DNA from 2 places in the Streptomyces sp. NPDC056600 genome. Region 1 is predicted to be linked to the other one. Evidence: riboswitches for the same ligand, from Rfam matches in the RefSeq annotation. Region 1 holds a riboswitch; the other holds the start of a gene.
The links. A riboswitch is a leader RNA that binds a small molecule or an ion and turns the genes downstream of it on or off. The one in region 1 is predicted to bind cyclic di-AMP.

Region 1 (4,301 bases):
TTCCAGCGCGCCTTGAGGTCGCGCAGGTCCTCCACCCGCTCGCGGGCGGCGTCGCGCTCCGCCTCCAGCTTCGCGATCTCGGCGCGCTGGGAGACGTACTGCCGGGTCGGGTAGGCCAGGGCGACGATCAGGGTGCACAGCACCAGGGCGAGCAGCGCGGCCCGGCCGGTCAGCCGGGAGCGGCGGGCCTGGCGGCGGGTCTGGGAGCGGTAGACGCGGGCGGCGGTCTGCTCACCGAGCAGCCGCAGCCGGGTGGTCGTGGAGAACCGGTCCCGGTTCTGCGCCATCTTCTCCGCGCCTCCCCGTCGGCGTGCCGTGTGCCTGCGTGCCGTGTGCCTGCTGCGTTGCGTGCCTGCTGCGTTGCGTGCCTGCTGTGCCGCGTGAGCGTCCTGGCGGCCGTCCCGCGTCTTCTTCCCCGCACACGGTACGTGACGCCGGGGCGCGGCCGCGCGCAGCGGGGCACGCAGCGGGCGCGCGGGACACGGACAGGGGTGTGCCCCCGGAGCCGGAGCTCCGGGGGCACAGGTCGGGCGCCGCGGCCCGAGGGCCGGGGTGTCAGCCCTTGAAGCGCGGGAAGGCGCTGCGGCCGGCGTACACCGCGGCGTCGTCGAGGATCTCCTCGATGCGCAGCAGCTGGTTGTACTTGGCGACGCGCTCGGAGCGGGCCGGGGCGCCGGTCTTGATCTGGCCGCAGTTGGTGGCGACGGCGAGGTCGGCGATGGTGACGTCCTCGGTCTCGCCGGAGCGGTGGGACATCATGCACTTGAAGCCGTTGCGCTGGGCCAGCTCGACGGCGTCCAGGGTCTCGGTCAGCGAGCCGATCTGGTTGACCTTCACCAGCAGGGCGTTGGCGGCGCCCTCCTCGATGCCGCGGCCCAGGCGCTCCGGGTTGGTGACGAAGAGGTCGTCGCCGACGAGCTGGACCTTGTCGCCCAGCTTGTCGGTGATGGTCTTCCAGCCGTCCCAGTCGTCCTCGAACAGCGGGTCCTCGATGGAGACGAGCGGGTAGGCCGCGACGAGCTCCTCGTAGTACTCCGTCATCTCGGCGGCGGAGCGCTCCTTGCCCTCGAAGAGGTACTTGCCGTCCTTGTAGAACTCGGAGGCGGCGACGTCGAGGGCGAGGGCGATCTGCTGGCCGGGGGTGTAGCCGGCCTCCTTGATCGCCTCGAGGATCAGGTCCAGCGCCTCGCGGTTGGAGCCGAGGTTGGGGGCGAAGCCGCCCTCGTCGCCGAGGCCGGTGGCCAGGCCCTTGGTCTTCAGCACCTTCTTGAGGGTGTGGTAGACCTCGGTGCCCCAGCGCAGGGCCTCGGAGAAGGACTCGGCGCCGATCGGCGCGATCATGAACTCCTGGATGTCCACGTTGGAGTCGGCGTGCGAGCCGCCGTTCAGGATGTTCATCATCGGCACCGGCAGCAGGTGCGCGTTGGGGCCGCCCAGGTAGCGGAAGAGCGGCAGGTCGCTGGCCTCGGAGGCGGCGTGGGCCACGGCCAGGGAGACGCCGAGGATGGCGTTGGCGCCGAGGGAGCCCTTGTTGTCGGTGGCGTCCAGGTCGAACATCGCCTGGTCGATCAGGCGCTGCTCGGTGGCGTCGTAGCCGACGAGCTCCGGGCCGATCTGCTCGATGACGGCGAGGACGGCCTTCTCCACGCCCTTGCCGAGGTAGCGGTTCTTGTCACCGTCGCGAAGCTCAATGGCCTCGAAGGCGCCGGTGGAGGCGCCGGACGGAACAGCGGCACGGCCGGTGCTGCCGTCGTCGAGGCCGACCTCGACCTCGACCGTGGGGTTGCCTCGGGAGTCCAGGATTTCCCGGGCTACGACGACGTCGATGGACGGCACGAGCATCTCCTTCTGGGATGTGACGCGAGTGGCGCCGGACCACCTGGTCCGGCACGGGGTGCACAGCCTCCGTGGCTCTGCGAGACCGAGCCTAACCGGCCGGACGGGATCGGCCAGCCGGTCGCCCCCTCTACGGAGGGGTAACAGGAGATTAATTGTTCCGACCCGAAACAAAAAGTCGGCGGACGTATTGCGTGCAAATGCCCCGCCCCCGTGCGCGGATCACGCAACACGGGGGCGGGGCTGTCACGGGGCGGGCGGCCGGCTCGGTCGGAGCCCGCCGCCCGGCGGGTCAGCTCAGGTGGAGCATCTGGCCCGGGTAGATCAGCTGCGGGTTCTGGACGATGTCCTTGTTCAGCTTGTACAGCTTCTTCCAGCCGCCCTTGGTGTGGTGCTTGTCGGCGATCCGGCTGAGCGAGTCGCCCTTGCGGACCTTGTACTCGCCGTCACCCTTGAGCACCTTCTTGCCGGTGGGCGTGGTGACCTTCTCGGCCTTCTTCGGCTTCTCGGCCTTGACGGGCTGGGCGGGCTTCTCGGCCTTCGGCGCGGGGGCCGGGGCGGCCTCCTGCTGCGGGGCCTGCTCCTGGGCGGGGGCCTCGGCGGCGCCGCCCTGGTACGGGGAGCTGGACAGGCCGACGCCGCAGTGCGGCCAGGCGCCCGGGCCCTGCTCGGCGAGGACCTTCTCGGCTATCTCGATCTGCTGGGCCTTGGTGGCCTGGTTGGCCTGGGCGGCGTACTGGGTGCCGCCGAAGCCGGCCCAGGTCTGGTTGGTGAACTGCAGACCGCCGTAGAAACCGTTGCCGGTGTTGATGGACCAGTCGCCGCCCGACTCGCACTGGGCGACGGCGTCCCACTCGGACTCGGTGGCGGCCGAGGCGGTGCCCGCGGTGATCAGCGGGGCGGCCACGACGGCGCCGGTGAGACCGGCGACGGCGAAGGCGCGCTTGGCCTTGGAGGGGCGACGGTGCTTGCCCTGGCAGGAAAACGACATGGAGGTATCCCCTCACCGACGCCTGCGAGGTGAGCTGTCGGGTTCGGGCTATGAGGGTCGCCCGGCCGCGCACCTCCCGGTGCACGGCTTCACCCCTAGCCGGTCCGGCGATCTGGCTGCCGGACACGGCGCTTACCTGGTTCCCCCGCTCCTGCCTACGGCGCATGACGCGACGACATGTCCCGTACGGCCGTTGGCAGGATTAGGCGTGACGGCCGCCGGGGCCCGCTGGAGCGAGCGGTTCGACGTTAGCCACGCCCATGCCGGGATTTCAAAGACGATCAGGGCTTCTGAGACCCATCTCTCACTTCTCCGGAATCAGACATTCCAGGACGAAAGGGTGGGTAACTCCCCCGATTTTGCCCGGCTTTCACCCCGCCTGATCGTCTCGTCCCCTCCGGTCCCCGGCCCGGTTCAGGCGGGGAGGGACAGCTTCGTGCCCGCCACCAGACGGTCCGGGTCGTCCCCGATCAGGTCCTCGTTGGCCTCGTACAGGGCGCGCCAGCCGCCCTTGACGTCCTGCGACTTGGCGATGGAGACGAGGCTCTCGCCGGCCCGCACGGTGTAGGTGCCCGCGGGGGCCGCGTGGCGGCCCGAGGAGCCGCTCGTGGTCTCCGTGGTCTCCTCGGCGCTGGTGCCGCGGTGGCGGCCGGAGCCGGAGGAGGCCTCGGAGTCCTCCTGGGCGGCGGTGTCGTCGCCGAAGAGCGGGGTGTCGTCCCCGAACAGCTCGTCGCCCTCGCCGTCGAACAGCGGCGCGTCCTCGTCGGACGAGCCGGTGTCGCCGCTCTCCTCCTGGTCCGCGTCGCCCTTGCCCTCGCCGTTCCCGTTGCCGTCGCCCTTGCCGCCGTTCTCGCCGGACTGGCCGCCGCCGTGCTCGCCGGAGCCGCCGCCGACCTCGGGCAGGTCCGGGACGACGGGGGCGCCGGTGCCGGTGTCGACCAGGCCCAGGTCCTCGCCGAGGTCCAGCCCCTCGTCCTGCCCGGCCTCCTGGCCGAGGTCCAGGGACCCGCCGTCCACCGGCGCAAGGTCGGCGCCGGGGAAGAGGCCGTGACCCGCGCCCCGGAGCATCCCCTGGTCGGCGTCGCCGGCCGCCTCGGCCGAGCCGGAGCCGCGCGCCTCGTCCGCGCGCCCGGCGCCGGAACCGCCGGTGCGGTCGCCGCCGGCGGACCCCCAGCCGGAGGCCGAGCCGTCGAAGGAGCCGGAGTCCGTCACGTCGCCGGTGCGCAGCGCGTCCACGCCGGTGTCCACCTGGGCGGCGGGGGCGTCCTCGCGCAGACCGTTCATCGCGCCGCAGGCGAGCCACGGGGTCGCGCCCTGCTCGGCGAGGATGCGCTCGGCCACGGCGATCTGCTGCGAACGGCTCGCCTCGGCCGGGTTGGAGGCGTACGACAGGCCGCCGTTGCCCTCCCACTGGTCCTGGGTGAGCTGGAGACCGCCGAAGAAGCCGTTGTCGGTGTCGGCGCTCCAGGCACCT
Region 2 (4,301 bases), on a different contig from region 1:
ATGCTGGCCCTGTGCGAGACGGTCCGCTGCCGCAGGGAGCAGCTCCTCGCCTACTTCGGCCAGGAGGCCGCCGAGGAGAGGTGCGGCAACTGCGACACCTGCCTGGCGCCGCCGGAGACCTGGGACGCCACCGTGGCCGCCCAGAAGGCGCTGTCCACCGTGGTCCGGCTGGAGAGGGAGCGGCGGCAGAAGTTCGGCGCCACCCAGATCACCGACATCCTGCTCGGCAAGCGCACCGCGAAGGTGATCCAGTTCGACCACGACCAGCTGTCCGTCTTCGGCATCGGCGAGGACCTGGCCGAGGGCGAGTGGCGCGGCGTGATCCGGCAGTTGCTGGCCCAGGGCCTGCTGTCGGTGGAGGGCGAGTACGGGACGCTGGTGCTGACCGAGGGCAGCGCGGCCGTGCTGCGCGGCGAGCGGCAGGTGCCGATGCGCAAGGAGCCGAAGAAGGTGCCCTCGGCGAGGGGCGAGCGCAAGGCCAAGGCGGCGGCCGCGGCGGAGCTCCCCGAGGAGCTCCAGCCGGTCTTCGAGGCGCTGCGCGGCTGGCGGGCCGAGCGGGCCCGGGAGCAGGGCGTCCCCGCCTACGTGATCTTCCACGACGCGACCCTGCGGGAGATCGCGGCGGCTCGCCCGTCGTCGGTGGAGGAGCTGCGCGGCATCAGCGGCATCGGCGAGAAGAAGCTGGCCACCCACGGCGAGAGCGTCGTCGAGCTGCTGACCTCGCTCGACGCCTGAGCGGCCACCCGCCTGGGGCGACGCCCACCTGAGCGGACCGCCCGCCTCGGACGACCGACCGCCCGCCTCGGACGACCACCTGCCTCGGACCCGCCCGCCCGGGGCGCGGCTGGCCCTGGACGACCGTTCGCCCGGGGCGCGGCTCGCGCTGACGGCCGCCCGTCCGGGGCGCGGCTCGCCCCGGCGCGCCGCGTGGGGCGCTCACCTGAGTAGGGCAACGCCCTATTGCACATATCCCGTTGACGTGTCAACCCGTCACGGGGGCGCTCCAGGAGGTCCGTATTCTCTGATCATGCCCGCACCCGCCGCCTATGCGCCCCCCTCCCGCACGCTCCCCGCGTACGCCCTGATCGCCACGGACCTGGACGGCACGCTCCTGCGCGACGACGACACCGTCTCCCCCCGCACCCGTGCGGCGCTGGGGTCGGCGGCCCGCTCCGGCGCTCGGCACCTGGTGGTGACGGGCCGGCCCGCGCCCCGGGTACGCGACCTGCTCGCCGGCATCGGCGGCGGTTTCGCGGTGTGCGGCCAGGGCGCGCAGCTCTACGACGCGGACCGGGACCGGCTGGTGTGGTCGATGACCCTGGACCGGGAGCTGGCGGAGACGGCGCTCGGCAAGATCGAGGCCGAGGTGGGCCAGGTGTACGCGGCCGTCGACCAGGACGGCGTCCAGGGGCTCACGCTGATCGAGCCGGGCTACCGGATGGCGCGGCCCACGCTCCCCGCGGAGCGGGTAGGCCGCCGGAGCGACCTGTGGGAGCGGCCGATCACCAAGGTGCTGCTGTCCCACCCGGAGCTCACCGACGACGAGCTGACCGCGGTGGCGGCCTCGGCGGTCGGCTCGCTGGCCACGGCGACGATGTCCGGCCCCGGGACCGTGGAGCTGCAGCCGCACGGGGTCACCAAGGCCACCGGGCTGGCCATGGCCGCGTCGCGCCTCGGCCTGGGCCCGGAGGACGCCGTCGCCTTCGGCGACATGCCGAACGACGTCCCGATGTTCCGCTGGGCGGCCCACGGGGTGGCCATGGCCAACGCGCACCCGGAGCTGAAGGCGGTCGCCGACGAGGTCACCACGACGAACGAGGACGACGGCGTGGCCGTCGTCCTCGAGCGGTTGTTCCCCTGAGGGAGCGGGGGATCAGTAGGCGCTGTTGACGTTGTCGATCGAGCCGTAGCGGTCGGCGGCGTAGTTGCACGCCGCGACGATGTTGGCGACCGGGTCGAACGGCGAGGTGTCGGTCCCCTCGACGTGGTAGGCGTCGAAGGTGGGGTCGATCACCTGGAGCAGGCCCTTGGAGGGGATGCCGTTGATCGCGTTGATGTCCCAGTCGTTGATGGCGAGCGGGTTGCCCGAGGACTCGCGCATCACGTTGCGGTGGATGCCGTCGTAGGTGCCCGGGATGCCGTGCTTCGCCATGACGGCGAGGGCCTCGCGGATCCAGCCGTCGAGGCTGTCCGTGGTGGCGGCCAGGTGGATGACCTTGTTGCCCGGGGCGACGGTGACCGCGGTCTGCGCGGTGGGGGTCTCGGCGGCCCAGGCGCCGGTGGCGCCCACGATCGGCGCGACGACGACGGCCGCGGCGACGGCGAGGGCCGACGCGGTACGGGTGAGACGGGACATGCGTTCTTCCTCTCCGGCGCCTGCGAGGTGAGCTGTCGGATTCGGGCCAGAAAGGCTGCCCGGCCCGCCGCCCGATGGGGCGGCAGGCTTCACCCCTAGCCGTCCCGGAGGCGCGCTCGCGCGCGCTCCGGTCCGGCGGTGTACCTGGGTCCCCCGCTCCTGCCGTGCGTGGAATGGGTCTGTGGAGTGCGGGCGGCGGCAGGATTCGGCGTTCCGCCCGGCTGGCGCGAAACGTATGCGAGAGCGGATATCCGAAACAAGTACGATCTTCGTGGATCATGCTGGTTGATCATGTTTGAGGGCGATTCGTCCATCGGCCCGCATCCGGGCCCGCTCCTCAACCCGCCCCGCCCGTGGGTGACTTCGGGCCATTGGACCCCGTCCGTCCACCCCGCGCCCCTGTGGCCCATGTCACGGATCGACCGATGATCATACAAAACGAGTGAAGAGGTCGCCAATCCGGCAATATCCCCTCAAACGGACAGGGTGTCTCCGGCCATCTGGCGGGTGGGGGCTGTCGGTGATCCAAACCCGACCGGATACGCTGAGTGGGGTGATGGCAATGACCTATCGACAAGCCGTGTGATCGTCAGCACACACCAGCAGACAGGAGACCCCTCGTGAGCGTGGTCGGGCCGTTCGGGCTGAGGGTTCGGGACCAGGCGCTGGAGACCGCCGTCCAGGCAGGTATGGCGGCCGTCGAGGAAGGTCTGCTCGAAGCCACCAAGAGCGAGGTCCCGTTCATCACCGAGGCCGCTCAGCACCTCGTGAAGGCGGGCGGCAAGCGGTTCCGTCCGCTGCTCGTCATGCTCGCCGCGCAGTTCGGCGACCCGGACGCGCCGGGGATCGTTCCCTCGGCCGTCGTCGTCGAGCTCACGCATCTCGCCACGCTGTACCACGACGACGTGATGGACGAGGCCGAGGTGCGCCGCGGCGTGCCCAGCGCCAACAGCCGCTGGGACAACTCGGTGGCGGTCCTCACCGGCGACTTCCTCTTCGCCCGCGCCTCGCACATCCTGGCCGACCTCGGCCCGGAGGCGGTGCGGGTGCAGGCCGAGGCGTTCGAGCGCCTGGTCACCGGCCAGATCCTGGAGACCGCCGGCCCGTCCGCCGGGCGCTCCCCCATCGACCACTACCTCGACGTGCTGGCCGGCAAGACCGGCTCGCTGGTCGCCGTCGCCTGCCGCTTCGGCGCGATGATGTCCGGCGCCGACCACCAGGTCGTGGACGTGCTCACGCAGTACGGCGAGCGGCTGGGCGTGGCCTTCCAGCTGGCCGACGACGTCCTGGACGTCGCCTCCGACTCCTCCGACTCCGGCAAGACCCCCGGCACCGACCTGCGTGAGGGCATCCCCACGCTGCCGGTGCTGCGGCTGCGCGAGCGGGTGGAGCGGCTGGGGCTGCCCGAGGACGTCGCCCTGTGCGAGCTGCTGGACTCCGACCTGTCGGACGAGGCGCGCCTGGCCGAGGCGGTCGCCCGGCTGCGGGAGCACCCCGCGCTGGAGGACGCCCGGGCGGACACCGTCCGCTACGCGCAGGAGGCCCGTGCCGCGCTGGCCCCGCTGCCGGAGTGCGAGTCCAGGACGGCCCTCATGCACCTCTGCGACGCCGTGGTGCACCGCGCGGGCTGACCTCCTCGCCACGCCCCCGTACCGCACGCCGAAGGCCCGGCTCCCCCCGAGGGAACCGGGCCTTCGGCGTCGATGGGACGCCCGGCGCCGGGCGTCCGTCGTCGGGACGCCCGGCGCTCAGCGGACGAAGATCCCCGCCTGGCTCGCCAGGTCCAGGAAGTACTGCGGCGCCACGCCCAGCACGACGGTGACCGCCGCGCCGACCGCGATCGCCGCGGTCGTCAGCGGCGACGCCACCGCGACCGTCGGCCCGTCCGGCTTGGGCTCGCTGAAGAACATCAGCACGATCACCCGGATGTAGAAGAACGCCGCGA

Region 2: another riboswitch for cyclic di-AMP. It lies ahead of ACFRAV_RS11550 (transglycosylase SLT domain-containing protein); the one in region 1 lies ahead of ACFRAV_RS03800 (transglycosylase family protein).

What each region holds. Positions count from the first base shown of each region.
Region 1 is NZ_JBHTVQ010000004.1:132,450-136,750, reverse strand. It holds gene ACFRAV_RS03810 (septum formation initiator family protein) at 1-287, opposite strand, end outside; gene eno (phosphopyruvate hydratase) at 556-1,836, opposite strand; gene ACFRAV_RS03800 (transglycosylase family protein) at 2,129-2,827, opposite strand; cyclic di-AMP (ydaO/yuaA leader) riboswitch at 2,832-3,000, opposite strand; gene ACFRAV_RS03795 (transglycosylase family protein) at 3,242-4,301, opposite strand, start outside.
Region 2 is NZ_JBHTVQ010000017.1:37,306-41,606, reverse strand. It holds gene recQ (DNA helicase RecQ) at 1-735, shown strand, start outside; gene ACFRAV_RS11555 (HAD family hydrolase) at 1,028-1,861, shown strand; gene ACFRAV_RS11550 (transglycosylase SLT domain-containing protein) at 1,874-2,356, opposite strand; cyclic di-AMP (ydaO/yuaA leader) riboswitch at 2,361-2,546, opposite strand; gene ACFRAV_RS11545 (polyprenyl synthetase family protein) at 2,977-3,987, shown strand; gene nuoN (NADH-quinone oxidoreductase subunit NuoN) at 4,105-4,301, opposite strand, start outside.